DNA from 2 places in the Mediterraneibacter butyricigenes genome. Region 2 is predicted to be linked to the other one. Evidence: riboswitches for the same ligand, from Rfam matches in the RefSeq annotation. Region 2 holds a riboswitch; the other holds the start of a gene.
The links. Region 2 has a riboswitch for thiamine pyrophosphate ahead of thiS (sulfur carrier protein ThiS). Riboswitches for the same ligand answer to the same signal wherever they lie in the genome.

Region 1: linked by a shared signal. The riboswitch ahead of thiW (energy coupling factor transporter S component ThiW) and the one ahead of thiS (sulfur carrier protein ThiS) in region 2 are both predicted to bind thiamine pyrophosphate.

The regions. Positions count from the first base shown of each region.
Region 1 is NZ_BHGK01000001.1:2,846,411-2,862,721, forward strand. Features, by position in the region: gene topA (type I DNA topoisomerase) at 1-641, shown strand, start outside; gene codY (GTP-sensing pleiotropic transcriptional regulator CodY) at 726-1,502, shown strand; gene KGMB01110_RS13945 (hypothetical protein) at 1,521-1,832, shown strand; gene KGMB01110_RS13950 (co-chaperone GroES) at 1,996-2,280, shown strand; gene groL (chaperonin GroEL) at 2,315-3,937, shown strand; gene guaB (IMP dehydrogenase) at 4,164-5,618, shown strand; gene KGMB01110_RS13965 (peptidoglycan recognition protein family protein) at 5,798-6,526, shown strand; gene KGMB01110_RS13970 (YqeG family HAD IIIA-type phosphatase) at 6,536-7,048, shown strand; gene KGMB01110_RS13975 (DUF5688 family protein) at 7,273-8,160, shown strand; gene KGMB01110_RS13980 (YfhO family protein) at 8,145-10,928, opposite strand; gene thiC (phosphomethylpyrimidine synthase ThiC) at 11,075-12,385, opposite strand; gene thiW (energy coupling factor transporter S component ThiW) at 12,597-13,139, opposite strand; TPP riboswitch at 13,238-13,350, opposite strand; gene aroE (shikimate dehydrogenase) at 13,414-14,250, opposite strand; gene aroB (3-dehydroquinate synthase) at 14,357-15,421, opposite strand; gene aroF (3-deoxy-7-phosphoheptulonate synthase) at 15,470-16,311, opposite strand, start outside.
Region 2 is NZ_BHGK01000001.1:1,253,226-1,269,536, reverse strand. Features, by position in the region: gene rpsF (30S ribosomal protein S6) at 1-61, shown strand, start outside; gene KGMB01110_RS06235 (single-stranded DNA-binding protein) at 78-530, shown strand; gene rpsR (30S ribosomal protein S18) at 564-827, shown strand; gene KGMB01110_RS06225 (THUMP domain-containing class I SAM-dependent RNA methyltransferase) at 1,047-2,204, shown strand; gene KGMB01110_RS06220 (XTP/dITP diphosphatase) at 2,208-2,807, shown strand; gene KGMB01110_RS06215 (metallophosphoesterase family protein) at 2,888-3,367, shown strand; tRNA gene KGMB01110_RS06210 (tRNA-Pro) at 3,558-3,632, shown strand; tRNA gene KGMB01110_RS06205 (tRNA-Gly) at 3,638-3,708, shown strand; tRNA gene KGMB01110_RS06200 (tRNA-Arg) at 3,763-3,836, shown strand; tRNA gene KGMB01110_RS06195 (tRNA-His) at 3,842-3,915, shown strand; tRNA gene KGMB01110_RS06190 (tRNA-Gln) at 3,933-4,004, shown strand; tRNA gene KGMB01110_RS06185 (tRNA-Lys) at 4,045-4,117, shown strand; gene KGMB01110_RS06180 (ECF transporter S component) at 4,460-4,993, shown strand; tRNA gene KGMB01110_RS06175 (tRNA-Leu) at 5,058-5,136, shown strand; gene KGMB01110_RS06170 (PTS mannitol transporter subunit IICB) at 5,302-6,747, shown strand; TPP riboswitch at 6,873-6,980, shown strand; gene thiS (sulfur carrier protein ThiS) at 7,328-7,528, shown strand; gene thiF (sulfur carrier protein ThiS adenylyltransferase ThiF) at 7,533-8,174, shown strand; gene KGMB01110_RS06155 (thiazole synthase) at 8,366-9,142, shown strand; gene thiH (2-iminoacetate synthase ThiH) at 9,155-10,402, shown strand; gene KGMB01110_RS06145 (thiamine phosphate synthase) at 10,395-11,078, shown strand; gene KGMB01110_RS06140 (AAA family ATPase) at 11,012-11,398, shown strand; gene KGMB01110_RS06135 (secondary thiamine-phosphate synthase enzyme YjbQ) at 11,596-12,024, shown strand; gene KGMB01110_RS06130 (FAD-dependent oxidoreductase) at 12,408-14,039, shown strand; gene KGMB01110_RS06125 (FAD-binding protein) at 14,052-15,356, shown strand; gene KGMB01110_RS06120 ((Fe-S)-binding protein) at 15,371-16,311, shown strand, end outside.

The DNA of each region.
Region 1 (16,311 bases), 1.6 Mb from region 2:
GACCGAGTACCTATGCGCCAACAATTTCCACCATTATTGCAAGACATTATGTGACGAAGGAAGCCAGAAATCTTTATATGACAGAGATCGGAGAAGTGGTCAACCATATTATGAAGCAGTCTTTCCCGAGTATTGTGGATGTGAACTTTACTGCAAATATGGAAGGACTTCTGGATATGGTGGCAGAAGGCAAGGTAGAATGGAAAGAGATCATCCGGAACTTCTACCCGGATCTGGATGAAGCGGTTCAGATTGCGGAGAAAGAGCTGGAAAGCGTCAAGATTGAAGACGAGGTGACGGATGTAGTCTGCGAAGAATGCGGACGGAACATGGTGATTAAGTATGGTCCTCATGGCAAATTCCTGGCGTGTCCCGGATTCCCGGAATGCAGAAATACCAAGCCGTATCTTGAAAAAATCGGGGTGGCTTGTCCAAACTGTGGAAAAGATGTGGTGATCCGTAAGACGAAAAAAGGACGGAAATACTACGGCTGTGAAAACAATCCGGAGTGCGAGTTCATGTCCTGGCAGAAACCTTCCGCAGAGAAGTGCCCGAAATGTGGCGGCTATATGCTCTGCAAGGGAAATAAGATCGTCTGTGCAAATGCAGAGTGCGGATATCAAAAAACAGCAGAAAATTGATTGAACAATCTTGAATTGTATGATAATATTATCTTAACTTGGAAAAAATACAAGAATTTAGAAAATTTATGGGTGGAGGAAACGATGAGCGTACAGTTATTAGATAAAACAAGAAAAATCAATAAGCTACTTCATAATAACAATTCGAGCAAAGTTGTATTCAATGATATTTGCGCGGTCATGACAGAAATTCTGGATTCTAATGTTCTGGTGGTCAGCAAAAAGGGAAAAGTGCTTGGAACGAGTAAAAGTAAATCAGTGGATACGATCGGGGAGTTGTTGGAAGAACAGGTGGGAAGCCATATTGATGAGATGTTGAATGAAAGACTGCTCAGTATCCTGTCCACGAAAGAAAATGTAAATCTGGAGACTCTGGGATTTTCCAGAGATGCGGTACAGGGCTATCAGGCAATCATCACGCCGATCAACATTGCCGGAGAAAGACTGGGAACTCTCGTGATCTATAAGCAGGGAGATATGTACGAGATTGATGATATTATCCTCAGTGAATACGGAACGGCAGTGGTAGGCCTGGAAATGCTTCGCTCTGTGAATGAAGAAAATGCAGAAGAGACACGGAAAGAACATATTGTTCAGTCTGCAATCAGCACACTTTCTTTCTCGGAGTTGGAGGCAATTATCCACATCTTTGATGAACTGGATGGAACGGAAGGAATTCTGGTGGCAAGTAAGATTGCTGACCGTGTAGGAATTACGAGATCTGTAATCGTCAATGCGCTGCGTAAATTTGAAAGTGCCGGTGTGATTGAATCCAGATCTTCCGGAATGAAGGGAACTTACATTAAAGTTATTAATGATTATGTCTTTACGGAACTTGACCGGATCAAAAAGGAACGCTGATAAAGGAGATTGACACAAATGTATGAAGGTTGTCCCGTAGATCTTAAGATGGAAAAAGTGGTTTCCATCGATGCAGTGTTTGATGAGGAAGTACACTGTGCAAAAGTCTATAAATATGATATGGAAGAAGATTTTATCAGACTGTTGCTGGAAGGAGAGAATCTTTCCGTGATCTCTCTTGATGCAAAGTATGAATGTGTAATCGGTACGAAGACAGAACTTCTTTCCTGTTCCGGAACGGTAAAAGAACGGTTCCAGTGCGAGGCAGGAGATATGTTGATCTTTAAGATTGAAAATGGATTTTATACCGTTTCTTCCGATGGAAAATAAATCGTTTTGAATGAAAAAAGCCTATCCGACAGCAAAAGATAAAAGTCGGATAGGTTTTTTAGTTATAGTGTTGACAAAAGCAATAGAAAGTGCTATTTTATATTACAGAGTTAGCACTCAGAATAAGTGAGTGCTAGTAAACGGAAAGCAAGGAGGAATAAATATGAAGTTAGTACCATTAGGTGATAAGATCGTTTTAAAACAGTGTGAAGCAGAGGAGACTACAAAGTCCGGTATCGTTTTACCGGGTCAGGCTCAGGAGAAACCGCAGCAGGCAGAGGTCATTGCCGTTGGTCCTGGCGGAATGGTAGATGGAAAAGAAGTGACCATGCTTGTCAGTGAAGGCGATAAGGTAATCTATTCCAAATATGCAGGAACTACCGTAGAACTGGATGGCGAAGAATATATTATTGTAAGACAGAATGATGTCCTTGCAATTGTAAAATAATTAAAAAGACAGAAAAGATTAGGAGTGATCAGACATGGCTAAAGAAATTAAATACGGAGCTGACGCAAGAGCAGCATTGGAACAGGGTGTCAACAAACTGGCAGATACAGTAAGAGTAACGCTTGGACCAAAAGGAAGAAACGTAGTCCTTGACAAATCTTTCGGCGCACCGCTTATCACAAATGACGGTGTAACAATCGCAAAAGAGATCGAACTGGAAGACGGATTCGAGAATATGGGAGCACAGTTGATCAGAGAAGTTGCTTCCAAGACAAATGATGTAGCCGGTGACGGAACGACAACCGCTACGGTACTTGCACAGGCAATGGTAAATGCAGGTATGAAGAACCTGGCAGCCGGAGCAAATCCGATCGTACTGAGAAAAGGTATGAAGAAAGCAACAGACTGCGCAGTAGAAGCAATCAAAGAGATGAGCAGCAAGGTTACAGGAAAAGATCAGATCGCCAAAGTTGCAGCCGTATCTTCCGGTGATGCAGAAGTCGGACAGATGGTAGCAGATGCGATGGAAAAGGTTTCCAATGACGGAGTTATCACAATCGAAGAATCCAAGACCATGCAGACAGAGCTGGATCTGGTAGAAGGTATGCAGTTTGACCGTGGATACATTTCCGCATATATGGCAACAGATATGGATAAGATGGAAGCAGTTCTGGAAGATCCGTATATTCTGATTACAGACAAGAAGATTTCTAATATTCAGGAAATCCTTCCACTGTTAGAGCAGATCGTTCAGTCCGGTGCTAAACTTCTGATCATCGCAGAAGATATCGAAGGAGAGGCTCTGACTACACTGATTGTCAACAAACTGCGTGGAACTTTCAATGTAGTAGCTGTAAAAGCTCCTGGATATGGCGACAGAAGAAAAGAGATGCTGAGAGATATCGCAATCCTGACAGGTGGAGAAGTAATCTCTGAGGAAGTTGGACTGGATCTGAAAGATACAACAATGGCTCAGCTTGGACGTGCAAAATCTGTAAAAGTTCAGAAAGAAACGACTGTTATCGTAGACGGTATGGGAGATAAGAAAGCAATCGAAGACCGTGTCGCACAGATCAAGACTCAGATGGAAGAGACAACATCTGAATTTGACCGTGAAAAACTGCAGGAGAGACTGGCTAAACTGGCTGGTGGAGTTGCCGTTATCCGTGTAGGTGCTGCAACAGAGACGGAGATGAAAGAAGCAAAACTTCGTATGGAAGATGCTCTGAATGCTACAAGAGCAGCAGTAGAAGAAGGAATCATCGCAGGTGGCGGTTCTGCTTATATCCACGCTTCCAAGAAGGTTGCTGAGCTTGCAGATACTCTGGAAGGAGACGAGAAGACAGGTGCACAGATCATTCTGAAAGCTCTGGAAGCTCCGTTGTTCCACATTTCTGCCAATGCAGGTCTGGAAGGCTCTGTTATCATCAGCAAAGTAAGAGAGTCTGAGCCGGGAATCGGATTTGACGCTTACAATGAAACGTTTGTCGATATGGTTGCAGAAGGAATTCTGGATCCGGCCAAGGTTACAAGAAGCGCTCTGCAGAATGCAACAAGTGTGGCATCTACTCTGCTTACAACAGAATCTGTTGTATCAAACATTAAAGAAGATACTCCGGCAATGCCAGCAGGCGGAGCTGGAATGGGCATGATGTAATCAGTTGTTATAACTGAAAATAAGCCATTCTTATAAAAGATAAATCGCTCTATACTTTCTGAAAATGAAAGGGTAGAGCGATTTTTTCTGTTTATTAAGAAAATCGAAGAAACTATGACATATTTGTCGAACTTTCTTGACACGAGGCTTGAAGTTTTGTAGTATTACAGTTAAAATATTATTTAGACAAACAAGACAGCTAGGAGAAAGAGAGGTTAAGAAGAGCATGGGAACAATTATCGGCGAGGGAATTACCTTTGATGATGTGCTTTTGGTGCCGGGATATTCCGAAGTGATACCGAATCAGGTTGATTTATCTACAAATCTGACGAGTAAAATCCGGCTTAATATACCGATGATGAGTGCAGGAATGGATACCGTAACAGAACACAGAATGGCAATTGCGATGGCCAGACAGGGTGGAATCGGTATTATTCATAAAAATATGAGTATTGAAGAGCAGGCACAGGAGGTAGACCGCGTAAAACGTTCAGAAAACGGAGTTATTACGGACCCATTCTTCCTTTCTCCGGAACATACGCTGGCAGATGCCAATGATCTGATGGCAAAATATCGAATTTCAGGTGTGCCGATCACAGAAAACGGCAAACTGGTAGGAATCATTACAAACCGTGACCTGAAATTTGAAGAAGATTTCAGCAAGAAGATCAAGGAATCTATGACATCCGAAGGTCTGATTACCGCAAAAGAAGGAATCACTCTGGAAGATGCAAAGAGAATCCTTGCGAAGGCAAGAAAAGAAAAACTGCCGATCGTAGATGACGACTTTAATTTAAAAGGTCTGATCACGATCAAAGATATTGAAAAACAGATTAAATATCCGCTTTCTGCAAAAGATTCTCAGGGAAGACTGATCTGTGGAGCAGGAATCGGTATTACAGCAAATTGTTTGGAACGTATTGAAGAGCTGGTAAAGGCAAAAGTTGATGTAGTTGTTATGGACTCTGCACATGGACATTCAGCCAATGTAATCCGTACAGTACGTATGGTAAAAGAGAAGTTCCCGGATCTTCAGGTGATCGCAGGAAATGTGGCGACCGGAGAGGGAACAAGAGCCCTGATCGAGGCAGGAGTTGATGCGGTCAAAGTCGGAATCGGACCGGGATCAATCTGTACAACACGTATCGTTGCAGGTATCGGTGTTCCGCAGGTATCCGCAATTATGGACTGCTATTCTGTGGCAAAAGAATACAACATTCCGATCATCGCAGATGGTGGTATCAAATACTCCGGAGATATGACAAAAGCAATTGCAGCCGGAGCAAATGTCTGTATGATGGGAAGTATGTTTGCAGGATGTGATGAAAGCCCTGGAACATTTGAACTGTATCAGGGAAGAAAATATAAAGTATATCGTGGTATGGGATCGATTGCAGCTATGGAAAACGGAAGCAAAGACCGTTATTTCCAGGAAGGTGCAAAGAAACTGGTACCGGAAGGTGTAGAAGGCCGTGTGGCTTATAAGGGAACTGTAGAAGATACTGTATTCCAGCTGATGGGTGGTATCCGTTCCGGTATGGGATATTGCGGAACCGCTACAATTGAAGAGTTGAAAGAAAAAGGAAGATTCGTAAAGATTTCTTCCGCATCTCTGAAAGAAAGTCATCCGCATGACATTCACATTACAAAAGAAGCACCGAATTATAGTGTAGACGAATAAGAAAAAGAAAAGATGCGCGCTGTAAGTTTTGCGGCGCGCTCATTTTTTGAGATGAGACAGAGATTTAGTTTACCTGGAATTTTCGCGACAGGATGACTAAGAATCAGGCGGGACAGTGCGCGGAAAGGCAGAAAAAAGTACGAATTACACCAGAAAACAGGCGGGGAATAGAAGAATAGATGGCAGGAAAAAATACAAGACGGCGGACCAACAGGTCTTCGTCGAAGAGAAATGCATCCAAAAGAAAAACAACACGTAATCGCAGAAAAAAACGGAACAACAGAACACAGCTATATGCAAAGATCGGTCTGCTGATCTTACTGATTCTTACGGTTGTCCTGCTGGTGCGTTCCTGTGTGGTGAAATCCGGGAAATACTGGGAGGACAACAGTGCAGATGTGGATGCGTCCAAGCCAGAGATCGATGTGCAGCTTCTGGATGTGAATGAATATTCCAGACCGGGGATCAAATCAGGAAGGATCAAGGGGATTGTGATCCATTATACGGCGAATCCGGGAGCCAGTGCCCAGAATAACCGGGATTATTTTGAAGGCCTTAAAGACAGTCATATTACGAAGGCCAGCAGCCATTTTGTAGTGGGACTCGACGGGGAGATTATACAGTGTATTCCGACCTGGGAGATTGCTTATGCGTCCAATGACCGCAATTCCGATACGGTGTCAATCGAGTGTTGTCATCCGGACGAGACGGGGCAGTTCAATGCGGCAACCTATCGCTCGATGGTACAGCTTACCGCATGGCTTTGTAAAAAATTTGATCTGACAGAAAAAGATGTGATCCGGCATTACGATGTGACCGGAAAGATCTGTCCGAAATATTTTGTGGAAGATGAAGATGCGTGGAATCAGTTCCGCTCAGATGTAAAACAGGCATTAGAAAAGGAGTAACAACGAATGATGTTTAAAATGTTTTATCCGGATGCGTACCTGGCATCTGCGTATGTAGTACCTTATGAAGCGTTATATGAGAAAGGTTATCGTGGGCTGATCTACGACATTGACAATACACTGGTACCTCATGGAGCACCGGCCGACAAACGGGCGATTCAGTTGTTTGAACATTTGAAAGAGATCGGATTTCATACCTGTCTGATTTCTAACAACAAAGAGCCACGTGTAAAGATGTTTAATGAGCCAATCGGGACAGATTATGTGTATGATGCCCATAAGCCGTCCACTAAGAATTATAAAAAGGCTATGGAGATCATGGGAACAACCTGTGAAAATACCATTTTTATAGGAGACCAGCTTTTTACGGATGTATTTGGGGCAAAAAGGTCCGGAATCCCGAGCATTCTGGTGCGTCCAATCCATCCGAAGGAGGAGATTCAGATCGTTTTGAAACGTTATCTGGAAAAGATTGTCCTGCATTTTTACAAGAAACAGAAAAATCTTCCGAAGCTGTGTTGAGTTTTATCAAGGTGCGAAAAGTATGTGATTTCCACATACTTTTTCTTGCTTTTTAGAGGCAAATCTTATATAATCGAGATTACCATAATATTCAAAGAAGTTATTTATAACAAATCTAAGATCGAAACAAATCCAAGACCTGAAAGGGTCAATCCTGGCAGTATCTGCCAAATTTCAAAAGAAGTACAACGTAAAAAAGATGGGCGTCTGAAGAAAGGGGTACTATGGAGTACAGAGAATTCGTAGACGCAATAAGAGAAGAAGTGACAAAGAAAGTAGGAGAAGAGGTAAATGTAACCATCGAAGAAATGCCGAAATGTAACGAGAGTTATAAGGCGGGACTTCTGATCAGACGGGGAGAAGCGCCAATTGCACCGGTTGTCTATCTGGATGCTCTTTATGAGTATTACAAAGACGGAAGAACGATGGAAGAAATTGCGGGCTGGATCAATCTGATGTATCAGGAGATAAAGGATACCGATCCAGAATCTATCGAAGAAGCGGTGGCATACAAGAAAGTGAAAAAGAAAATTTTACCCAAACTGATTAACCGGGAAAAGAATGAAACACTGCTGGCGCAAAGCCCACATATTCTGTGGGAAGATCTGGCAATCGTATTTTATGTGTTGATGGCTGAGGCAAAAGACGGAACGATTACCATGGGGGTTCAGTATCCACAGATGAAAATGTGGGGTGTTTCCACAGAAGAGCTGTATCAACAGGCAATGAAAAATGCAACTGCGATCTTACCGGCAGAACTGACACCGATGAGGGACGTACTGAAAGGGATGCTCCGAACCGAGGATGTGGAAGCAATCCCGAATATCGCCTATGTTCTGTCAAACCGACTGCACAGTTTCGGGGCAGCCTGCGTGACATATCCGGATGTACTGGAGATGATAGCAGGAGAAGTAGAGGATGATTTTTATCTTGTTCCAAGCAGTGTTCATGAGATGATGATTCTTCCGGAACATGGAGTGATAGGAAAGGATCGCTTCCGTAATTCGATTCGTGAAGTGAATGAAAAAATATTACCTCCGGAGGAATTCCTCTCCAATCACGCATACTTCTATTCCAGAGAAGAAAAGAAAGTCAGTCAGCTTTCGGTTTGAGAGGAGGAAATGATATGCTTATGTGGCTTTGGAATGCCTGGGAATTGTGGGTTCTTGCGATGGAAGAAAAAGAGCAAACCACAGTGCAGGAGTATAAGCAAAAGACCGATGAGTGAAACCGTTTTTCCGATGGTCAATCCCGGGGCATGGTAGAGGATTGTGATCTTATGAGTTCCGGCAGAAAGGCGGCATCCAAGGAAAGCGGTATTTACTTTTTGGCAGGTTACATTCTCCCCGTCGATCAGGATCTGGAATCCTTTGTCGTAGGGGATGGAAGTGACCAGATATCCATCGGTTTTCATAGCAATCGTGCCGCTGATCGTATGACCCGAAGAAGCAGAGTCCGCAGACTCAGAACACGACGTATCCGGACGGAAAACAGACTGATACAGAGCCTGTGAAGCTGTTTTGTCCGGCAGATATCCGATAGAAGCTTCCATATTCAGGATCGTATAATTTCCTTTTTCGAAGGTCAGGACAGACTGTGTCTGGGTGTCACCAAGGGCAACTGCGTAGGTGAAGGTTGTATTCTCGTTGTAGTAGTCATGAGACACAGAAGTCAGTTTGTTGCGTACGCCATCCAGATATACGGTGACATCGTGGGTGGGCAGATTGTTCTGAATCTCAAAACGAAGGAAAAGTACCCGTGTTCCCTGAGCGGAATTGCCGACAGTGTTCGCTTCGTATGGGATAGTCAGAGTTTGGGCTTTGGTTGTCTGGACCGTAAAATCGTCAGGGACGGAAAGTGAAGCCAAGGGAGCCGATGAAACGATATCCCTGACGGTGAGTACATTTGTGGGGGCTGCATCTGTGGTGTTACCGCTATTTGCAGGGAGTATCGTGTTATCGGCGTTTGGTGTGTTATCAGTGATGTTGTTGTCTGTGGTGCCGGAAGGGTTATCTGTATTTATGGCAACAGAGTGGGTTTCGTCGACAACAGCGGCAGACAAAAAGGCAATCTGATTGTAAGGATAAGGCAGTTTTTCATAATCGGACTGACTCAGAAGGCGGTTGGTTCCGTAAATAACAGGAGCCACCGCTTCGTTTTTATATACTTTTGTCTGTCCATAGTTTTTATAGAGCTGATATCCCTTGACCACACGGTTGGAAACAATGTATTTTTCCCCCATAAGCCGTTGGAAGACCGGATTGGCAGAAGCACCCTGCATCAGATAGTTACGGAAGGTTTCGTCCAACTGAAAGGTTTTCCGACGAAAGGTCATATAGTCGGAATTGTAGGAAGAAGAATACACAGAAGAACTGTATTGGTTCATATTCCAGATGCGGTTGATATTGGCTGCATTGATCCGGGCGGTTCCCCATTGTTCGGTACGATACAGGGAGTCATCAGAATCCGTGACATCGGATAAAATTTTTGCATATTGGGTCTGATGAATCTGGCGATAAAAATTCCGACTCATCATCAATGACTTGTCAGAAGCATAATACTGATTAAAAAAGCTGAGGAAGATCAGGCAGGGCAACAACAGCAGACAGGAAAACTGTTTTAATCGCTTCGGCGCAGATAAAAAGCAGAAGAAAAGCAGCATAACGAGAGCATCCACCAGAAGAAGCATGCAGAGTTCATGAGAAATTTTTTTAGCATTTGCAGTCCAGAAGAACAGCAGGCAACATCCTGTGAGAACATAGGGCAGAATCCGACGGAGAAAAGACGGACTCGGTTCTTCTTTGAAGGATTCGAGATACCGTGCGATCAGGAAACAGACCAGTGGAAGAACCGGAATCAGAACCTTATCCCGGATATACAGTCCTCCATTCAGACAGTAAGCCGCCAGTGGAAGGAACAGAAGGAGACAGACAGCCAGGCTCAGCAACCGGTCTTTCAGGACATGGGAAAAAAGTGCAGCAAAAAGAGCGGTCAGGGCAAATGTCGTCAGACCGATACCATAAGGAGAGTAGAATAGTCCCTGAAACTGCAAATGAGGAAGTAACAGTTCTTTCAGCGAATAAGCAACGCTTTTTCCAGTAGATTCAGAACTTCGGCTGGCCAGGGCACAGGCAGTGGGAAGCAAAAGCACCCCACTTAATAAAATTCCGTATATCATGGGAGGTATAAAGGTAAGGGTGGGGAATTTTCCGGCCTGAAAGGAAACGTACAGTCCATAAAGCCCAAGAACGATCAAACCGCCGATACTGTAATAAAAACTAGTCATGATCATCAGAAAGACAGAAAGAGACAGTTGAAGTAATGTCTTCGGTGTACGGGAAGAAAGATACTGCTCCATTTTGATCAGTCCGAGGATCAGGAAAGGCATATAGTCCACAAACATGATCTGAGAATAGGACTGGGCGATCATTGGCCCGCTCAGGAGGAATAAAAGTGCTGTACCAAATGCAATCGGAACAGCGACAGACTGGCGTCGAATCCAGCGGTAAAGGAGCAGAACCGATGTAAGCAGGCACAAAAACGTAATGCCCATCACGTAGTCGGACATTTTCACAAAAGGAAGCAGATAGGAAGGCAGGAAAAGAGGGCTTAAAAGTCCGTAATATGCGAAATAAAAGATATTTTCTCCGCCACCGATATTGGGAGCAAATTCCGGGATCAGTTTACCGGTCTGATAGAACTGTTCTCTGAAATACTCGGGAAATACACAGTGCTGGCTGATCCAGTCTACCTTTGCGCCGAAAACGCCGTAGCGAAAGCAAAAAAGCCAGGTAAAAAGAAAAACAGCAAAAGTCAGGAAAAGATAAGGTATGATGTTTTTAAAGGATCTGTTGTGTATATTTTGCTGAAAGTGTTGCATAAAGAAAAACCCCATTTCATATTCTCAAGTTAGATTCGTTTGTGCTAAAGTGTTTCACATTTCGGTTCCTAGCATACAACAAAGGTATGAAGAAAAAGTGATAGAGAATCTAAAAAAAACTTAAGAAATTGAAATGGGGCATTTAATTACAATATGTCGATATATTCTCCTGCCAGTGCCTTGTTCATACTGCGGACGGCACAGAATTTACCGCACATACTGCAGGTATCACTGTGGTCATCTTCCGGGCTTCTGCTGTCGCGGATCGCCCTTGCGGTTTCAGGATCCAGTGCACACTGATACTGAGCTTCCCAGTCCAGCTTCTGGCGTGCTTCTGCCATCTTGTCGTCGATGTCACGGGCATGAGGGATTCCTTTGGCGATATCGGCCGCATGGGCTGCAATCTTGGAAGCGATAATGCCCTGTTTTACGTCTTCCACATTCGGAAGAGCCAGATGTTCCGCAGGTGTAACGTAGCAGAGGAATGCAGCTCCGCTCATGGCTGCGACTGCACCGCCGATGGCAGAAGTGATATGGTCATAGCCCGGAGCAATGTCTGTAACCAGAGGTCCAAGGACATAGAAAGGAGCACCCATACAGATGGATTTCTGCACCTGCATATTGGCAGCGACCTGGTCAAGCGGCACATGTCCCGGTCCCTCTACCATAACCTGAACATTGTGTGCCCATGCACGTTTGGTCAGTTCTCCGAGACGGACAAGTTCTTCAATCTGACATACATCCGTTGCATCGGCAAGACATCCCGGACGGCAGGCATCACCTAAGGAAATGGTGACATCATATTCTTCGCAGATATCCAGGATCTCGTCGTAATATTCGTAGAACGGATTTTCCTCTCCGGTCATGGACATCCAGGCGAACACAAGACTTCCTCCGCGGCTGACAATGTTCATTTTCCGCTTATGTTTCTTGATCTGTTCGATGGTCTTGCGTGTGATTCCGCAGTGCAGTGTCACGAAGTCCACACCATCCTGTGCGTGGAGTCTGACCACATCGATGAAATCTTTTGCGGTCAGGGTTGCAAGATCTCTCTGATAATGGATGACACTGTCGTAGATCGGTACGGTACCGATCATAGCGGGACATTCGGATGTAAGTTTCTGACGGAATGGCTGAGTATTTCCGTGACTGGAAAGATCCATGATCGCCTCGGCTCCGAGATTAACGGCACTCATGACTTTCTGCATTTCGATGTCATAATCCTTGCAATCGCGGGATACACCAAGATTGACGTTGATTTTGGTGCGCAGCATGCTTCCGACTCCTTCTGGATTTAAGCAGGTATGGTTCTTGTTGGCACAGATTGCCACCTTACCTTCTGCGACGAGCTGCATTAAAGCATCCGTTGTCATGTACTCTTTTTCTGCCACGATTTTCATCTCCGGGGTCAGAATTCCTTTTCTTGCTGCATCCATCTGGGTTGTGTAGTTTCTCATTGTGTTACCTCCATTTCTTTTCACCAGCTTTGAAAATGCAGCGTCAGCAAAACGCCTGAACAGTATTGATTTGCTTGAACAGTAAAACGCCTGAACAGAAATGTATCTGTAAAGCTGACGCCTGTACCGGTTTTGACGGTACTGATCGGATTTTGTCCGATTTTTTTATAGCGGCACAAGGTGGTGTCCCCAGTGTGTCGCTTTGAATCCTCTAATTTCCGCTTTGGATCATAGAGAAGATTCCACTTTTCTGGAAGAGTCTGATCAGAACGTAAGCCAGAATACTTCCGGCAACCGTAGAAATCAGAAACGGAATCACATAGATAAAGAGTCCGGCAGGAGCAGCTCCCATCAGGAAGCGTGCAACCGGGTAAGCTGCGATTCCACCGAGAATACCTGTGCCGAGAGCCTCAGCAAGACAGGTAAAGGGAAGATTCTTACTGAATTTGAAGACCAGGCCGCAACAAAGTGCGCCCACCATACTTCCCGGAAATGCCATCAGACTGCCGATGCCTAAAAGATTGCGGATCAGACTGGCACAAAAGGCAATGCCAACACTCCAGCCGGGACCTAAGATCACGGCCGATAAAATGTTGACCATGTGCTGAACCGGAGCGCATTTACTTCCTGCGACCGGTACGCTTAAAAAACTCCCGACAACAGCAACCGCGGTAAAGACTCCGGCAATTGCCAGAGTACGGGTGGCGGAAGTGCGGGGAAGGGAAGTGTGGTTTGGTGAAACAGTATCTTTCATAAAATCTCCTTTCCGAAATGGTATATGTTCCAAAACTGTGCGAAACCTTTAGGACATATGCCTAACAAAAAAATAGAGATGCGAAAGGCATCTCTATCAAAAAACATTGGTATAAATTCCCTCCGTTGGCATTATCCAAATCAGGTTATGGGTCGAAGCGAGATACGCTTCCTCTCAGCCGACTCAATTGTCAGCTCCCCGTTATGTGCGATTGAAAATATTATAGCAACATTGGTTGAATTAGACAAGAACTTTTTGCAAAAAAACTTGTATTTTAAAATCTCGCTGCCAGTTCGTCATGCACATGGTTCCCCATGTTATAATCCAGTGTCTTGTGAAACCAGATTTCCTCCGAGCCGATGGCCTGATCTACTAGCATCATCAGTCCGGTGACGATCTGAAGCCCACGGGATTCTGCGATTCGTAAAAATTCTGTCATCAGCGGATTGTAGACAATGTCGGACGCAATCCTGAAGCGGCGGATGACAGAAGCATCTACTACGCTTTCCCCTACATTTGGGTACATCCCGATAGGAGTGGTATTGATGATCACATCCCCGTCCGGAATATCCTTGAAACTGCAGGTAGAAATATAGGGGAACATTTCCCGGAGATGGGAGAGTTCCTTTTTGTTTCTTGCCGCAATTGTGATACTGGAGGCTTTGGCAAGATGAAAAGCGTAGATTAACGCTTTTGCAGCACCACCGGAACCTAAGATCACGGTATCAAGGCCTTTCAGGGAGATCCCTGCCTTTTCAAACATGCTGAGCACACCGATATAATCTGTGTTGTAGCCGTAGAATTTTCCGTCTTTCTGATAGATCGTATTGACGGCCCCGATTTCCGCGGCATGCGGATCCAAGACATCCATCATGCGGTAAACGGTTTCTTTGTAAGGAATGGTGACGTTCATTCCTATAATGTTCTTTTCGCGCATCACATCCAGGACATGATGGACTTCGGTTTTGGACATTTCATAGACTTTGAAGTCGGCAGAAATGTGTTGTTGTTTTAATAAATCAAAATGTATCTCCGGTGAGAGGGTGTGAGGGAGATGTTCGCCCAGTACGCCCAACTGAATTTTTTCGGTAGAATTTGGTATTGTATTCATTGGAGTTGTCCCTTCTGGTGGATGTAAAAAATTATCGGATTGTAAATCTGTATCAGAATTGAATATGCTAAATCGCATCATGATCAGACTTACATTATAGTCATAATCAGACGGAAAGACCCGGTTGATCAAAAAAGGCTGCGTCTGTCGGATAAATATAGCTGTCACCAATGTCTTTTAATAAAATAATATTCAAATGGTGATTCAGATTCTTCTTATCCAGAGTAATGGCTTCTGTCAGATTAGAAAGCGGAAGACCACAGGTGACCGGAAGTTCGTATTTGGTCAGGACATCCAGGATACGTTTTGCACAGCCGGGTTTTGTCAGTCCTTTTGCTTCGGCGAGAAGCGAGATTTGATACATGCCGATTCCGACAGCCTCGCCGTGGCTTTCTCTTTCATAATGATAGTACTGCTCAATGGTGTGGGCCAGAGTATGTCCGAAATTGAGCAACATGCGCTCGCCTTTGTCAAACTGGTCGTGTTCTACGACTTCCCGCTTAATATCCACACAGCGTGCGATGATATCAGTAAGCTCTGTTTTCAAATCGTCATAAGAGGTAAAGGATTCCAGTTTTTTGAAAAGAGAAGCATCCTTGATACATCCGTATTTGATAACTTCGCCCATACCGTCTTTCAGAAAATGATCGGACAGACTGTTTAAAACGGATGGATCGATCAGCACCATTTTTGGGTGATAAAATGCACCGACTAAGTTCTTGCCCTGAGGCAGATCGACTGCGACTTTGCCTCCGACGGAAGAATCTACCTGAGCCAGAAGAGAGGTGGGAATCTGGATCAGATTGACGCCTCTTAAGAAGCTGGCAGCAGCAAATCCCGCCAGATCTCCGATCACGCCTCCACCTAAGGCAATGACAAGATCACTTCTGGAAATTTTGGCATCCAGCATCGCTTCATAAATCTTCGGAAGAGACTGGAAGTTTTTGGTGGTTTCTCCGTGTGGGAGAACAAAATGGGTACAGAATGTCTTTTCTGCGAACTGCCGTTCCAGGATATCACCATAAAGGGGATAGACGTTATCATCCGAAATGATCATGATTCTTCGATCCGGGTAATCTTTTAAGATATAATCGGACGCGTGGTTCAAAAGTCCTTCTTCAATATAAATAGGGTAACTGTTTTTTCCAAGATCTACTACTATGTTTCGCATGATAACTCCTTTTGTTTCTTAAAATATTATTTCTGAATCATTTCTGGATCAGAATGTTTTGCCGACTGCGTTTGCAATGGCAGTCAGTTCTTTCATTAATTTGTCAAATTTCTCCGGTTTCAGAGACTGTGCTCCGTCGCAGAGTGCGTTTTCCGGATCGTTGTGGACTTCGATCATCAGTCCGTCTGCACCGGCTGCTACAGCAGCTTTTGCCATGGAATCAACCAGCCACCATTTTCCTCCGGCATGACTCGGATCGATGACAACCGGAAGATGTGTCAGTTTCTTGAGGACCGGAATACTCTGGAGATCCAGGGTGTTTCTGGTGTAACTCTCAAAGGTACGGATTCCGCGCTCGCAGAGGATTACATTTTCATTACCGCTTGCCATGATATATTCTGCAGACATGATCCACTCTTCGTAGGTCGCATTTAAGCCACGCTTCAGAAGGATCGGACGTTTTACCTTTCCTAACTGTTTTAAAAGATCGAAATTTTGCATGTTTCTGGCTCCGATCTGGATCAGATCTACCTTTTCTTCGAAGATATCCAGATATTCTGCGGACATCAGTTCTGTAACGATCGGAAGTCCTACTTCTTCCTTGACTTTGTAGAGAATGTCAAGACCTTCCAGACCGAGTCCCTGGAAAGAGTAAGGGCTGGTACGTGGTTTGAAAGCACCGCCTCTTAACAGGTTTGCGCCGGATGCTTTGGCGGCTTTGGCAATCTCCAGTACCTGATCAAAGGTTTCTACGGAGCAGGGACCTGCGATAAATGCCATGTTTCCGCTTCCGACTTTGACACCAGATACATCAACCACGGAGTCTTCCGGGTGGAATGCGCGGTTCGCCAGTTTGTAAGGTTCCTGAACATGCATGACCTTGTCAACGG
Region 2 (16,311 bases):
GCAGCGTATGCGGATCATGGACAATGTTCTCAGATATTTATGCGTAAAACAGGAAGCATAAGAAAAGAGAGGTATATATGAATAAGGTAGTTTTGATGGGTAGACTGACAAGGGACCCGGAAGTTAGATATTCTCAGGGAGAGAATCCACTGGCAATCGCCAGATTTACACTGGCTGTAGACCGCAGATTCAGAAGAGACGGCGAGCAGAGCGCAGATTTCATTAACTGTGTGGTATTCGGACGTTCCGCAGAATTTGCAGAGAAGTATTTCCGTCAGGGAATGCGCGTAAGTGTCAGTGGAAGAATCCAGACCGGAAGCTATACGAATCGTGATGGCGTGAAAGTCTATACAACAGAAGTTGTAGTAGAAGAGCAGGAATTCGCAGAAAGCAAGGCTTCCAGCGAAGCAAATGCAGGTTATCATGCACCGGCTTCTAACCCGACACCAGGACCGGCTCCGAGTGCGGACGCAGGTGATGGATTTATGAATATCCCGGATGGAATTGATGAAGAGCTACCGTTTAATTAGTTCCTTTACCATTATATAAGGAGGATATGCAAGATGGCTTACGAAAAAGGTAAATCAGAAGGCGGTTTCAGAAGAAGAGGCCCGGTTCGCAGAAGAAAAAAAGTCTGCGTATTCTGTGGAAAAGAAAATAATGAAATCGATTATAAAGATGTAGCAAAGCTTAGAAAATATGTTTCTGAGAGAGGTAAGATTCTTCCGAGAAGAATTACCGGAAACTGCGCAAAACATCAGAGAGCTCTTACCGTAGCAATCAAGAGAGCACGTCACATCGCTCTTATGCCGTATACAGCTGAGTAATCAGAGCGGTAGAAGCGCTTAGAAAGCAATAGCGGCCGTCACTGTAAGAATACAGTGGCGGCTTTTTGCATGGCTTGACTTTTGCAAGGGCAGAACGTAAGATAGAATGAGTACAGAATATCAAAAAGGACAAAAATCAAGAGCAACGGAGCATAGGACCGACAGTAATAAAAACAGTGAAAGAACAGTGAGTCTTACAAGAGGAAGAAAGAGGAAGTAATGAGAAGATTTGAATTGATCGCACCCTGCCATTTTGGAATGGAGGCAGTTTTAAAACGGGAAATCCTGGATCTTGGATATGAAATATCGCAGGTAGAAGATGGAAGGGTTACATTTATCGGAGATGAAGAGGCCATCTGTCAGGCAAATATATTTTTGAGAACTGCGGAAAGAATTCTGGTTAAGGTGGGCAGTTTCAAGGCGGTGACCTTTGAGGAATTGTTCGATAAGACCAAAGCACTTCCATGGGAAGAGTATATTCCGGAAAATGGAAAATTCTGGGTGAAAAAGGCTTCTTCTGTAAAAAGTAAACTGTTCAGTACGTCTGATATCCAGTCTATTATGAAAAAAGCCATGGTGGAACGGATGAAGAGTAAATACCATAAAAGCTGGTTTGAAGAGGATGGAGCAGAATATCCGGTGCGCGTTTTTCTGATGAAGGATCAGGTGACGATCGGTTTGGATACCTCGGGAGAATCCCTTCACAAAAGAGGATACCGTAAACTGTCCGGTAAAGCGCCGATTACGGAGACATTGGCATCTGCGTTGATCATGCTGACACCCTGGAGGGCAGACCGGATCCTGGTCGATCCGTTTTGCGGAAGCGGAACATTTCCGATCGAGGCAGCGATGATGGCGGCTTCGATTGCACCGGGAATGAATCGTTCTTTTACGGCGGAGGCCTGGACGAATCTGGTGGCGAAAAAGCAGTGGTATGACGCGATGGATGAGGCAAATGATCTGGTAAAACGTGATGTGGAAGTGGATATCCAGGGCTATGACATCGATGGAGATGTGATTAAGGTGGCCAGAGAAAATGCACAGGTGGCAGGTGTGGATCATATGATTCATTTTCAGCAGCGCGCGGTGAAAGATTTGAGCCATCCGAAAAAATATGGTTTTGTGATCACCAATCCTCCTTATGGAGAGCGATTAAATGAAAAAGAAACTCTGCCGGCATTGTATCGGGAATTTGGAGAAAGTTTCAAAAAGCTGGATTCCTGGTCCGCATATATGATCACGTCTTATGAGGATGCAGAGCGGTATTTTGGACGCAAAGCAGATAAAAACCGTAAGATTTACAATGGAATGATTAAGACCTATTATTATCAGTTTCTGGGACCGAAACCGCCCAGAAAGCATCGGGAGGAACGATAGATCATGGGGAAAAGAATTGTATTTGCTACAGGAAATGCACATAAAATGATAGAGATCCGACAGATTTTAGAAGATCTGGGGATGCCGGTGATTTCGATGAAAGAAGTGGGCGTAGATCCGGAAATTATAGAAGACGGAACAACCTTCGAGGAAAATGCACTGATCAAGGCGCGTGAGGTTGCAAAGCTTCTTCCGAATGATATTGTGCTGGCGGATGATTCCGGTCTGGAAGTGGATGCCCTGAATAAAGAACCGGGGATTTATTCAGCCAGATATGCGGGAGAAAACACCTCTTACGAGATAAAAAACCAGTTGATCCTGGATCGGGTGAAAGATGTTCCAGAGGAAAAGAGAACCGCAAGATTTGCCTGCGCGGTGGCAGCAGTGTTCCCGGATGGTACGGAAAAGGTTGTGCGCGAAAATATGGAAGGCCGGATTGCGTATGAGAGTGCCGGTGCCAATGGATTTGGCTATGATCCGATTTTTTATCTGCCGGAATATGGCTGTACTTCAGCAGAATTGTCCCCGGAGGATAAAAATGCCATTAGCCACAGAGGAAAAGCACTTCGTGCGATGCGTGTTGTGATAGAAGCGAAAGAATAGAATAGATAAGGCGATAATTCGGAAATCCGGAAGGAAAGTACAGAGTAACCAGAGAAGAAAAATTATAGGAAATGAAAGAAATGAGAACGTTAATAATAAGTGATACTCACGGAAGACATGAAGGAGTCGATGAGATCCTGGAGCGTGAGGGAGAGTTTGATATGCTGATCCATCTGGGGGATGTGGAAGGCGGAGAAATCTATCTGGATGTGATGTTTGAATGTCCAAAATATATTGTGCGCGGAAATAATGATTTTTTTGCACCCCATCCGTATGAAGAAGAGTTTGATCTGGGACCGCATCATATCATGATTACCCACGGACACCATTATCATGTGTCAACCGGACCGGAAATTTTAAAAGAAGAAGCATTGTCGATCGGGGCGGATGTGGTGATGTTCGGGCATACACACCGGCCGTATTTTGAACAGGATGAGGATATTACGGTGTTGAATCCGGGAAGTGTGTCCTATCCGAGACAGGAAGGCAGACGGGGAAGCTATATGATTATGGAAATGGATGAAGAAGGGGATTTGAAATTCGAGCAGAAATTTTTGTAGGAAAACTATGGTTCTTTGTGCAAAATCACGGTGAAAAACGAGGAAAAGCATGGCGAGAGGTGCTGAAAAGGCCTTCAAAAAAATATTTTGAAAAAAATGAAAATTTTTGTTGACATTATGGATTCTCTGTAATATAATAATTCTTGCGTCGCGGGGTACTAAAGAAATCGCACAAACGACATGCGACTGACGGGGTGTGGCTCAGCTTGGCTAGAGCGCCTGGTTTGGGACCAGGAGGTCGCAGGTTCGAATCCTGTCACCCCGATTTGTGCGGGTGTAGTTCAATGGTAGAACACCAGCCTTCCAAGCTGGATACGTGGGTTCGATTCCCATCACCCGCTTTCCTGTAACAATATAAGTTATAAGGATTCAATAGCGAGAGAAAAAGTCTTTCTGAGTCTGTAGCTCAGCTGGATAGAGCAACGGCCTTCTAAGCCGTAGGTCGAGGGTTCGAATCCCCCCAGGCTCGTCATGGTGGGTATGGTGCAGTTGGTTAGCGCGCCAGATTGTGGTTCTGGATGTCGTGGGTTCGAGTCCCACTACCCACCCTTTTAAGTCTGATTGATGGGCTATCGCCAAGCGGTAAGGCACAGGACTTTGACTCCTGCATTCGCTGGTTCGAATCCAGCTAGCCCAGTTTTGGGTAGCTGAAAAGTGAACCATTCAAAATTAAATATGGGCGTGTAGCTCAGGTGGTAGAGCACTTGACTTTTAATCAAGTTGTCCGGGGTTCGAATCCCCGCACGCTCAGGACTAGTAAAATGGCGGAAAACCTTGTAAACAATGGGTTTTCCGTTATTTTTATGTATTCCTGTTAGCACCACTTAACACCACAGAAACGCACAGGAAAACGTGGTAAATGCGTGGTGAAAATGGTGTTGCGTGGTAAAAGCGTGGTACAAAATCATGCCTTTTTTAGGTAGGTATCCAGCCGATCCAAAGCGGTAGAAATAAGCGAAAACAGGGAGATAGTTCGAAAACAAAACTGGCTTGCTTAAATTTTGATAAACTGGCTGTTTGAATCGAACCAATATTGCGGTAAAGTAAGTGCAGTCGTAAATAGGGCAAACAAATGAGGAAAGAGGTAATACTATGAATTCTAATTTAAAGAAAATTGTGATGACAGCACTTTTTGCCGCATTGGCTTGTGTAGCAACCATGTCAATCCGTATTCCTACACCGGGAACCAGCGGATATATCCATCCGGGAGATGCAGTTGTAATCTTGTCCGGCGTGATTCTGGGACCGGTATATGGTCTGCTGGCAGGAGGAATCGGTTCTGCGATGGCGGATCTGTTGGGAGGATATTTTGTCTATGTACCGATTACATTTGCAATCAAGGGACTGATCGCTCTGGTATCTGCTCTGATCTATCAGAGTGTTGGAAAGAATTCCAAGTCACGTTATGTAGCCGTAATTTTAGGTGGCGTGATTGATATTATCTTTGTAGCAGGTGGATATTTTGTATGCGAATCCTTCCTGTATGGAGCATCAGCAGCGGCAGCAAGTATTCCGGCAAATATTATCCAGGGAGTCGGCGGACTGGTTCTGGCAGCAGTATTGTATCCGGTATTGATGGCGGCTCCGGATATGAGACAGATGGCTTATGAAGTAAAGCAGAAATAAAAAAGGTTCTGCCGCGGTTGACACGTCAAGAGCGCATGGTGTATAGTATACAGGTACGACATTTGCGGTCATGGCGGAATGGCAGACGCGCTGGTCTTAGGAGCCAGTGGGCAACCGTGTGGGTTCAAGTCCCACTGACCGCAGAGAAAAAGTGATGAGATTTGGCACTATATATTGGTGACAAATCTCATTTTCTATTTATTGAAAAAATGTAAAAGCGCCGGATATAATGGGGATAGAAACAAGGAAAGAGATTGATTGGCCAATCATACCTCTGCAAACGATGGGTAAAATGAGGTGTGAAATCAATGAAAGAAAAAGTACAGGTATTTGGACGTTTTTTAAGCGGAATGGTAATGCCAAACATTGGCGCGTTTATCGCGTGGGGACTCATTACGGCACTGTTCATTGAAACCGGATGGTTCCCGAATGAAACATTTGCAAAACTGGTAACACCGATGTCGTCGATGTTGCTTCCACTTTTGATCGCATATACAGGCGGGGAAGTGGTAGCCGGAAAACGAGGCGGAGTGATCGGTGCGATTGCGACCATGGGTGTGATTGTCGGAAGCGATATTCCGATGTTTATCGGGGCAATGATCGTGGGACCGCTTTCAGCCTGGATTTTAAAGAAATTCGATCAGGCGATCGAGGGACATACACCGGCGGGATTTGAAATGCTGGTCAATAATTTTTCACTGGGAATTATCGGTGCAATTCTGGCACTTCTGGCGATGAAGGGAATTACACCGCTGGTAAACGGATTAAATGAAGCGATGAGAGCCGGCGTGGGATTCTTCGTGGATCACAGACTGCTGCCATTGACCAGCGTATTTATTGAACCGGCAAAGGTTCTGTTCCTGAATAATGCCATCAACCATGGAATTTTATCACCGATGGGAATTCAGCAGGTAGAGGAAGTCGGAAAATCTATTTTCTTCCTGCTGGAAGCGAATCCGGGACCGGGACTTGGCGTCCTTCTGGCATATTGTATTGCGGGAAAAGGAAGCGCAAAGAGTTCTGCACCTGGGGCAGTGATTATCCATTTCTTCGGTGGAATCCATGAAATTTATTTTCCATATATTTTAATGAATCCGTTGCTGATCTTATCGACGATCGCAGGAGGAGCAAGCGGAATTTTCCTGTTTAATTTGTTTGGAGTAGGTCTGACGGCACCGGCTTCACCAGGAAGTATTCTGGCGATTTTGATGATGGCGGAACGGCACAGTTATCTGGGATTGGTTGTGGGAGTCGTTGTATCTGCCGCAGTTTCTCTCCTGATCAGCCTTCCGATTCTGAAATTTATGGGAAAAGATACATCCCTCGAAGAAGCGCAGCAGAAAAAAGATGCCATGAAACAAGCGTCCAAAGGAATGGACAGTGGCGTTGCAAAAGCTGATGTGAAAGAAGATGGATTAGAAGAAACAGCCGGAAAATACGTTGAAGAAAATGGAAAAGCAGAAAAAATAAGAAAAATCGCGTTTGCCTGTGATGCAGGAATGGGTTCCTCTGCCATGGGAGCCACAGTCCTGAAAAAGAAGCTGGCTGCGGCGGGATTACAGGGAATAGAAGTCATTCATACACCGGTATCTTCCATACCGAAAGATGTTCAGATCGTTGTAACGCATCAGGAACTTGGCGAACGCGCTGCGCACAGTAATCCCAATGCAGAACTGGTGCTGATCACCAATTTCCTTGCAGCACCGGAATATGAGATTTTAGTGGAGGATTTGAAAAGACGGGCAGCTCAGTAGAAGCTGTGAAAATGCACAGCAATCCGCGGAATCCATATAAAAACAGAAAAGAAGATTCGGAAATATTTTGAAAAAACGCAAGAATGGATTGACATTTTTGAAAACTCTTCTTATACTGATAACAGTAAATAGAACAGGGGAGCTTGTGTAACAGGCTGAGAGGAAATTCAGAATTTCGACCCTTATACCTGATTTGGATAATGCCAACGTAGGAACGGATCATAACTGTATGAAGATTGCGGAAGATACCTTGGCGTATCTTCCGTTTTTTCGTTCGTTGTTTAGAGACAGTATACAATCCCGGTATGTGTCTGAAAACACTTCCGATGATTTTTTCTGGCAACGGGCAAAAGTCTTAAATCCTGTGGATTTGACCGATTGGGGATATTTACGGAATGAAAAAGGAATACGGATGAAGTTGAGAGTGAACAGGAGTTCATGAAGGGGTGCACCACCACGGGTGTATTACTTTGTGAACTCTTTTTTATTCATGACAATCGATGTTTGCGGAGTCCCAACCGAAGTGGAATGTAGATGACATGATAACTTGAGTAACAGAGATCCGGGAAAGGAGAAACACATGAGAATAACAGTCAATGGAAATGAGATTCAGATGGAAGAGGCAAAAAGCGTAGAAAGCTATCTGCTGGCAAGCGGATATCAGATGAAGCGGATCGCGGTGGAATTAAACGGGGATATTCTTCCGAAATATCAATATTCAGAGACCATGTTAAAAGATGGTGACAGCATGGAAGTTGTAACATTTGTAGGAGGAGGCTGATAAAATGGGCAGCAGATTGACAAAAGAAGAGATTCAGGCAGCGCTTAATGAACGCCATTCTCCGGAGGTTCAGGACATGCTTTCCAGAGGAAAAGTGGCCATTGCAGGTCTTGGCGGTCTGGGTTCGAATGTAGCATATGCGTTGACACGGATCGGAGTCGGACATTTGCACCTGGTGGATTTTGATCGGGTGGACATTACGAATTTGAACCGCCAGCAGTATTTTATGGAAGATATCGGAAAGTACAAAACGGATGCCTTGGAAGCGCTGTTGAGAAAAATCAATCCCTATCTGGATATTCAGACGGATTGCGTGAGAGTGACAGAGGAAAATGCAGCGGATTTGTTTCAGGATGCGGATATTGTCTGTGAAGCCTTCGATAATCCGGAGGCAAAGGCCATGCTGGTCAATGAGATTCTGGAAAAATTTCCGGAAAAGAAGCTGGTGTCAGCCACAGGAATGGCAGGATTTGGCAGCAGTAACACAATCGTAACCAGACGGATGACGAAGAACTTTTATCTGTGTGGCGACAGGGTGTCTGAGCCGTCTTACGGAAAAGGTCTGATGGCACCGCGCGTTGCGATCTGCGCGGCGCATGAGGCAAATATGATTACCCGTCTGCTTCTCGGAGAAGAAGAAATCTAGGAAAGGTCGCTCAAGGTGAAGTTCAGAAAGCACATGAAAAATGAGCAACAGAAAATGTAGAGACGGCGAAAGCACAACGAAGTCGGAGAAAGCTGTAACGAGAGCGGAAAACCACAGCGAAGACGCCGAAAGTGCAAAGAAGACAGCGAAAGCAAGAAAAATAACAGAATAAGACAAGAGAGGAAACGACGATGGGAAAAAAAGACGACAAACTGGTATTGGGAGGACATGAATTTACCTCCAGATTTATTTTGGGATCCGGAAAATTTTCACTGGATCTTGTGAAAGCGTGTATTGAAAAAGCAGATGCACAGATCATCACTCTGGCACTTCGCCGTGCCAATGAGGGCGGACTGGCAAATATTCTGGATTACATTCCGGAAAATGTAACCTTACTGCCAAACACATCCGGTGCAAGAAATGCGGAAGAGGCTGTACGGATTGCAAGGTTATCCAGAGAGCTGGGATGTGGAGATTTCGTAAAGATTGAAGTGGTTCATGATTCCAAATATTTACTGCCGGATAATTACGAAACTATTAAAGCGACGGAAATCCTGGCGAAAGAGGGATTTGTGGTCATGCCGTATATGTATCCGGATCTGAACGTGGCAAGGGATCTGGCAAATGCAGGAGCAGCCTGTATTATGCCGCTGGGTGCACCGATCGGTTCCAATAAAGGTCTGTGTACCAAAGATTTTATCCAGATTCTGGTGGATGAGATTGATCTGCCGATCGTAGTGGATGCGGGAATCGGACGTCCGTCTCAGGCCTGTGAAGCGATGGAAATGGGTGCGGCAGCCGTCATGGCAAACACGGCGATCGCGACAGCCGGAGATGTAGCTGTTATGGCAGAGGCCTTTAAGAAAGCCATCGAAGCAGGAAGAAGTGCTTACTTATCCGGACTTGGCAGAACCATGGAACGGGGCGCATCTGCATCCTCTCCACTGACAGGATTTCTTCAGGATTAGGAGGCACAGAACATGACAGATGTAACAAAAAGAGCAAAAGATGTCAGTGCCGATGCACATATCAATGAAAGTATTTTGAGTGAAGAGATTCTGGAAGATCAGAAGAAAAACCGGATTGATCACATGACCTATCTTCCGGGTATGGAAGAGATTCCGTCGGATGTGATGGATCAGGTCGTTTCTGAAATGAAAAAATTTGACTACGATCGTTACACGGCGGCAGATGTAAAACGAGCTCTGGCTCATGACGTGCGGACACCGGAAGATTTTCAGGCACTGCTGTCACCGGCTGCTCTGCCGTTCCTGGAAGAAATGGCACAGGCTGCACAAATGGAAACGCGAAAACATTTCGGAAACAGTGTCTATATGTTTACACCGATCTATATTGCAAATTATTGTGAGAATTACTGCATTTACTGTGGATTCAACTGCCATAATAAGATCAACAGAGCCCAGTTAAATGCGGAGGAAATCGAGAAGGAAATGCAGGCGATCGCAGAGACCGGGCTGCAGGAAATCCTGATCCTGACCGGAGAGAGCCGCAGCAAATCCACAGTGGAATATATCGGAGAAGCCTGCAAGATCGCACGGAAATATTTCAAAGTGATCGGGCTGGAGATCTATCCGGTGAATTCTGATGAATACACGTATTTACATCAGTGTGGCGCAGATTATGTGACGGTGTTCCAGGAAACCTACAATTCGGATAAATACGAGACCCTGCATCTGGCAGGTCATAAGCGGATCTTCCCTTATCGCGTCAGCGCTCAGGAGCGGGCGTTGATGGGCGGCATGCGCGGAGTCGGCTTCGGAGCACTGCTGGGATTGGATGATTTTCGGAAGGATGCCTTTGCAACGGGATATCATGCTTATTTATTGCAGAGAAAATATCCTCACGCAGAGATCGCATTTTCCTGTCCGAGACTGCGTCCGATCATCAACAACGACCGGATCAATCCCATGGATGTTCACGAGCCGCAGTTGTTGCAGGTAGTCTGTGCGTACCGGTTGTTCATGCCGTATGCGAGCATTACGGTATCTACCAGAGAGTGCGAAAGAGTGCGGGATCATCTGGTACAGATTGCTGCTACAAAGATTTCGGCGGGAGTCAGCACGGGAATCGGAAGCCATGTGGAAGATATTGAGGATAAGGGAGATGACCAGTTCGAGATTTCAGACGGACGTTCCGTGGATGAAGTGTACGAGGCGTTGCTGTCAAATCATCTGCAACCGGTCATGAGTGATTATATTTATGTGTAAAATGGAAAGCGTAGGTGAGAGTGTGCTGACAGGCACACCCACACAAAATGTAAAAGTTGTGCCAGACGGAGCGAGTGGTAAAAAAAGTGAAGAGTATGTAAAGTACACCGCATTTCACCCGGTGCTTGCCATTTCAAATCGAAGCCTGTGCGAGCGCCCGTTCTTAGAACAGATTGAACGCGTCTGCAAGCTTCGGCCGGACGCGCTGGTTCTGAGAGAGAAAGATCTGAGTCCGCAGGAATATAAAGAACTGGCAGAACAGGTGCTGGAAATTTGCGGGGAATATCAGGTTCCCTGCATTTTGCACAGTTTCTGGAAAGAGGCGCTGGAACTGGGATGCAACCAGATCCATCTGCCACTGCATTTGCTGAGGGGGCTGGATCCGGAAGCAAAAAAAAAGTTCCGGGTGATCGGAACCTCGATCCATGCGGTCGAAGAAGCGGTGGAGGCTCAGAGTCTGGGCGCCACCTATCTGACTGCCGGCCACATTTATACGACGGACTGTAAAAAAGGGCTGGCACCCCGTGGACTTGAGTTCTTGCGACAAGTCTGTGAAAGCGTGGAACTTCCGGTCTTTGCCATCGGCGGGATCAAATTTGACCCGGAGCAATGGCAGGAAATCAGGGAGGCAAAGGCAGTCGGAGGCTGTATTATGTCCGGGATGATGCAGGTATAAAAATAGCCATTATCATCCCACAATTTGTATTGGAGCAGAAATACAAGACGATCGTAAGTGATGGATATGAGGTAGACAGTATTGTAAAAAATATTTCGCTGATTGATCCGAATAAAAAGTTTGTCGAAGGAAAGACGTTGATCTTTTTTGATGAGTTACAGGAGTTCCCGGACATCGCGACTGCGTTGAAAGCGTTTCAGATGGACGGCAGATATGATGTGATTTGCAGCGGGTCTTTGCTGGGATTGAATTATAAAAAGATTCATAGCAACAGTGTGGGGTATAAAACTGGCAGATGCAAATGCAGGAATGGCAGATAACGTATATACATTTCCGTATTTCTGCGCATTCTTGCTGAAGAGATATCTGAGAGAAAGATAGAAACAAGCAGAATCCTCACCGGGAGGATTCTGCTTGTTCTGTCTGGGGCACTGTGTGCGTAAAAACATCCCTTGCGTAGTGTAGTGGAATCATGTAAAATCATAATAGATCGAGTGAAAAGAGCAGAAGAAAGGACATGGGATCATTGATTTCCGTACAAAAGTATTTATCGTTTCAGTTTGAGGAACCAGAGACCATAAAAAATATAACAAGCCATGTGGAAATGGTGCTGAAAGAGAGCAAAGTCAAAGAAGGGATTGTTCTGGTATCAGCATTTTCTACCACGGCATCTGTTTTTATTAATGATGATGAAGAAGGTCTGATACAGGATACTTTGGAATATCTAGACGGTATTGTTCCGGAATTCAAAGTACCGTATTACAGGCATAATAAGAGCGAGAAAGATGCACCGGCACATTTGAAAGCAGATATTTTAGGGAGAAGTGAGATGATCTCCGTGACAAATGGAAAGTTGGATTTGGGCAACTGGGAGCAGGTCTTTTATGTAGATTTTACTGGAATGAGAAAGAAGAAAATCTGTGTGAAGATTATCGGAGAATATTGAAAAAAATAAACAGTATTTGCCAGCAGAAATTTATCTGCTGGCAAATTTTTTTGCTTTTCTGTTTCAATATGCAGGATGACCATACCAATCTCAGGCAGGTGGTCTTTTTGCGTTGGAAGATTACCTGAAAAAATGATGTAGAAAAAAGGGAGTTAAATTTATGCAGTTTGCAGGCAAAAAAACGAAAAAGGAATGAAAAATATTTGGAAAGTGTACAAAGTGCCTAAAAATTGGGGGGGGGGGGTAAAATGCACCTTGTACAAGATGTGTACAAAAACAATAAAAAAATAAGAAAAAACTGGATTTGATTATGCAAAATAACGATGATATGATGGAAACACTTTCAGCCGGATGAAAAGAAAAACAGGAAGCGAGGCAGAGTTATGCGAGAAAATTTTGATGTGGTTGTAATTGGCGGTGGAACCACTGGAACGGGTGTTATCCGAGACCTAGTGCTTCGTGGTTTCCCGAATTCTCTTTTGCTGGAAAGAGACGACCTGGCAGCCGGAACTTCAGGAGGTTGTCATTCCGCATTACATGGCGGAGCAAGATATGTGGTTTCAGATGTACAGACTGCAAGAGAATGTTTGCAGGAAAATCAGATCTATCGAAAGATCGTACCACAGGTTGTAGACCCGACAGATGCAATCTGGGTAGCAAAAACCGATGAGCAGATGGAATTTGCACAGAAGTGGATGAAAGGTGCAGATGAGATCGGTCTTCCTTATGAAATCATTTCGGTAGAAGAAGCAACGAAAGAAGAACCACTTCTGACGAAGGATATTCGATTTGCACTTCGAACGATCGACACCGGATTTGATCCATTCCGTCTGTGTATCGCACAGGCATACGATGCGAAAATCAAGGGGGCAGAGATCCGAACCCATCACGAGGTGATCGGAGCACTGATGGAAGGAAATCGTGTGGTAGGTCTTCGGGTACTGGATAAAACAGAAAATAACATTTACGAAGTTTATGCCAAACTGATCATCAATGCAGCAGGACCGTGGTGTTCACAGATTACAGAGATGGCAGGATTTGCAATTCCGATGAAACCAAACAAAGGCTCAACCGGAGTATACAGTATGCGGCCGACAAAGACATTGATCGGTATCTTACGTACCCCGGCCGATGGAGACGGACTGGTAAGTCAGGGATTCCAGAATACCGCACTTCTCGGAACATCTTCTGTAGATGTGGATGATCCGGATGATGCAGATCCGGGAATGGACGAGATCAAGATCATGGAAGATTCTGTGGCAGACATCATTCCGGAACTTCGGGAAGCAAGAATGTTGAGACTGTGTACCGGTGTCAGACCTCTTTACACCACAGGAAAAGAAACCGGCCGAAACATCAGCCGTGGCATGTTCCTTCTGGATCATGAGGAAATGGAAGGGGTCGCAGGAATCATCACCATTACCGGTGGAAAATATGCAACCGCAAGACTGATGGCAGAGGAAGCAGTCAACCTTGCATGTGAGAAACTGGTAGGAAAAGTTCTTCCGTGTACCACAGATAAAGAATTTATCTACGGCGCAACGACCAAAGAAGAAGCAGAAAAGGAAGCACAGGAAATTCATGAAACCTATCATATTTCCCGTTATGCAGCCCATAAGTTTACGGCAAGATACGGAGTGTTTGCAAAGAAGATCCTGGAAGAATATCCGGAACATGCTTATGTGATCGATGATGCAGTTCAGATGATCGGATCAGAGGTCTGCTATTCCTTTAAAGAAGAAAATGTAGAGAATTTCAGAGATCTCCGTCGCCGGACCCGTATCGGAATGGGGCAGGAACAGGGAACATTCTCTATCTATAAAGCTGGTGGAATTGCACAGGAAGATCTGGGCATGACTCCGGCAGAAGCTGAAAAGTGTGTACTTGGTTATGTACAGGAACGTTGGAAAGGTATTTACTTTGCGGCTCAATACGGTGATCAGTTACCATTGTCAGAGTTAATGCAGGAAATGTATATCGGAATGGGAAGCTACGACGTATTAAATATTGGATAAGGAGGGCTGATCATGAGCGGAATAAAAAGTGACGTGCTTGTTATCGGCGGAGGAACCGCTGCATGTGTTGCGGCTGCATCGGCCATGGAAGCAGGAAAGAAAGTGACAATGGTATTTCCAAACGGTGGAAGCAGTGAAATATCGGGGGGAGCCATTGATATATTGGGAGTGATCCCGGGAGAAAAACCGGAGATCTGTGAAGACTATCAGGAAGGCATCGAGGCAGTTCTGAAAGAAGCTCCGGATCATGTATACGGAAAATGCAAAGACAGCCTGGAATCCGGTGTAAAGACGCTGGTGGATCTGGCAGAAGCCGGTGGCTATCCGATGAAAGGCTTTGATGGAAAAAATGTCTGGGTTCCGAATATGCTTGGAACATTTGCAGTCAATGCGTATGTACCGGAGGCGATGGCAGACGGAATCGTGGAACCGGGAAAGGAAGCACGGATCCTGGTAGTAGGAATCAAAGGAAATGTAACATTTAACGCAAAAGCGGCAGCCATGTCTTATCAGAAGTATCAGGAAAAGCTGGGAGGAAAGGCAACCTACTTTTCCACAGAGATTCATCTGACAGGCTGGGGAGATCGGAGAAAGATCAGTGACGGAGAACTGGCAGACTATCTGGATACAACAGAAGGAAAAGAAGAACTTCTGACGCTGATCAAAACCTTCTGTATGAACAACCGATATGCATTTGACACCATTTTGTTCCCGCCGGTATTGGGATATCTGAAGACTCAGAGCATTGTAGCGGAGTTAAAAGAAGTGTGCGGATGCAAAATCGCGGAAGTACAGGCGCTTGGCAATTCGGTCGTTGGTTATCGTTTCACACGTGCGATCTATCGGGCACTGGAGGTCAAAGGTATTCAGATGCTGAAAGGATCGAAAGTGGCGAAGATTGAAGCGGTTGATCAGAAAGTGAAAGCAGATTGTGTGGTTGGACTGACGGATCAGCTTCATCCGGGAGAAGGCGTAGAAATCGAAGCTGCGGCAGCAGTTCTGGCAACGGGCGGATATATCGGAGGCGGAATCAAGGCGAGAAAAACAGAAGTGTGGATTGAACTGTTGGATCAGAATCTTGGAACGCTTACCACCGATCAGTTGACACGGGATGCCATTGCTCCGAAAGGTCAGCAGTTTATGCAGCTTGGTGTGGAGGTCAATGAAGATCTTTCGGTGAAAGAAGAAACCTGGAAGGGACGTCTGTTCGCCTGCGGAGATGTGCTGGCCGGACACAATTTTGCAAATGAAAGAAGCGGAGCTGGAATTGCAGCAGCGTCTGCATATCTGGCAGGAAAACATGCAGCAGCAGTATAAGGAGGCGAAAGGATATGGCAACACAGGATTTTTCAAAAATATATTATCGGACAACCAACTGTCTGACCAGTGATATCATTGCCGATTTCGCACCAGTCAGCAGAGTGCTCGGAGTAGATACTTCCAGTGGAATGGGCGTTGTATTTACTGCAATGGGAACCCGATTTGACATGCAGTATGTTGCAAAAGAAGCCTTTATGGCAACAGAAAACTATGAGGCAGACACCAGAAGCATCGATGATACACCGGTGGCAGAGGTGATGCGCTATGTAAGAAGTGAAGTGATCGCGGGAGAACAGCTTCCGGAAAAATACTGGGCACTCACCGATCGCATCAAAAATGAAGAAAGCGCATTTGGCCAGTACAAAGCTTATTCCGATGGAATGAAAGACGGGGAGATCCTTTTCCTGATCAGCCCGGCGGCAGCAGATGCGAAGAAAACGGCAGATCAGTTCCTGAAACTGGCAGATTCCTGCGGAAAGAAAGCCTATGCAACCAATGAATATAAAGACTGTGGATATCTGTTGCTTCAACTGGGTCAGACAGATGCAGCCAATGCGATCGCCAAAAAGATGGAAGCAGATCTGGCAGCGTATGAAACGATTGTGACAGATGACAGTTACGTACTGGATACTCTGTTGGTCCAGTTCCCGGAACTGAAGGAAAAGATTCAGTTTATCGATGCATTTATTCTGGAAACAAAAGGCGCGATCGATGGAAAAGCGGAAAAGGTTGTTCTGCACGAAAGCGGCGTGATCGAGAGATTATATCCGATGCGTAAAGTGGATTATAAAGAGCTGTTGAAATCAGCGGAACTTCTTCTTCCGAAGCGAAGCGGATACGATGTGACAGATTCGGGAATGGCCGGAGGTCTGGGACTTTATGAACCGGAAAATCTGATGGCAATCGCAGGAAGAAGAATGACAGATTTAATGGAAGAAAGCCATGATGTGAT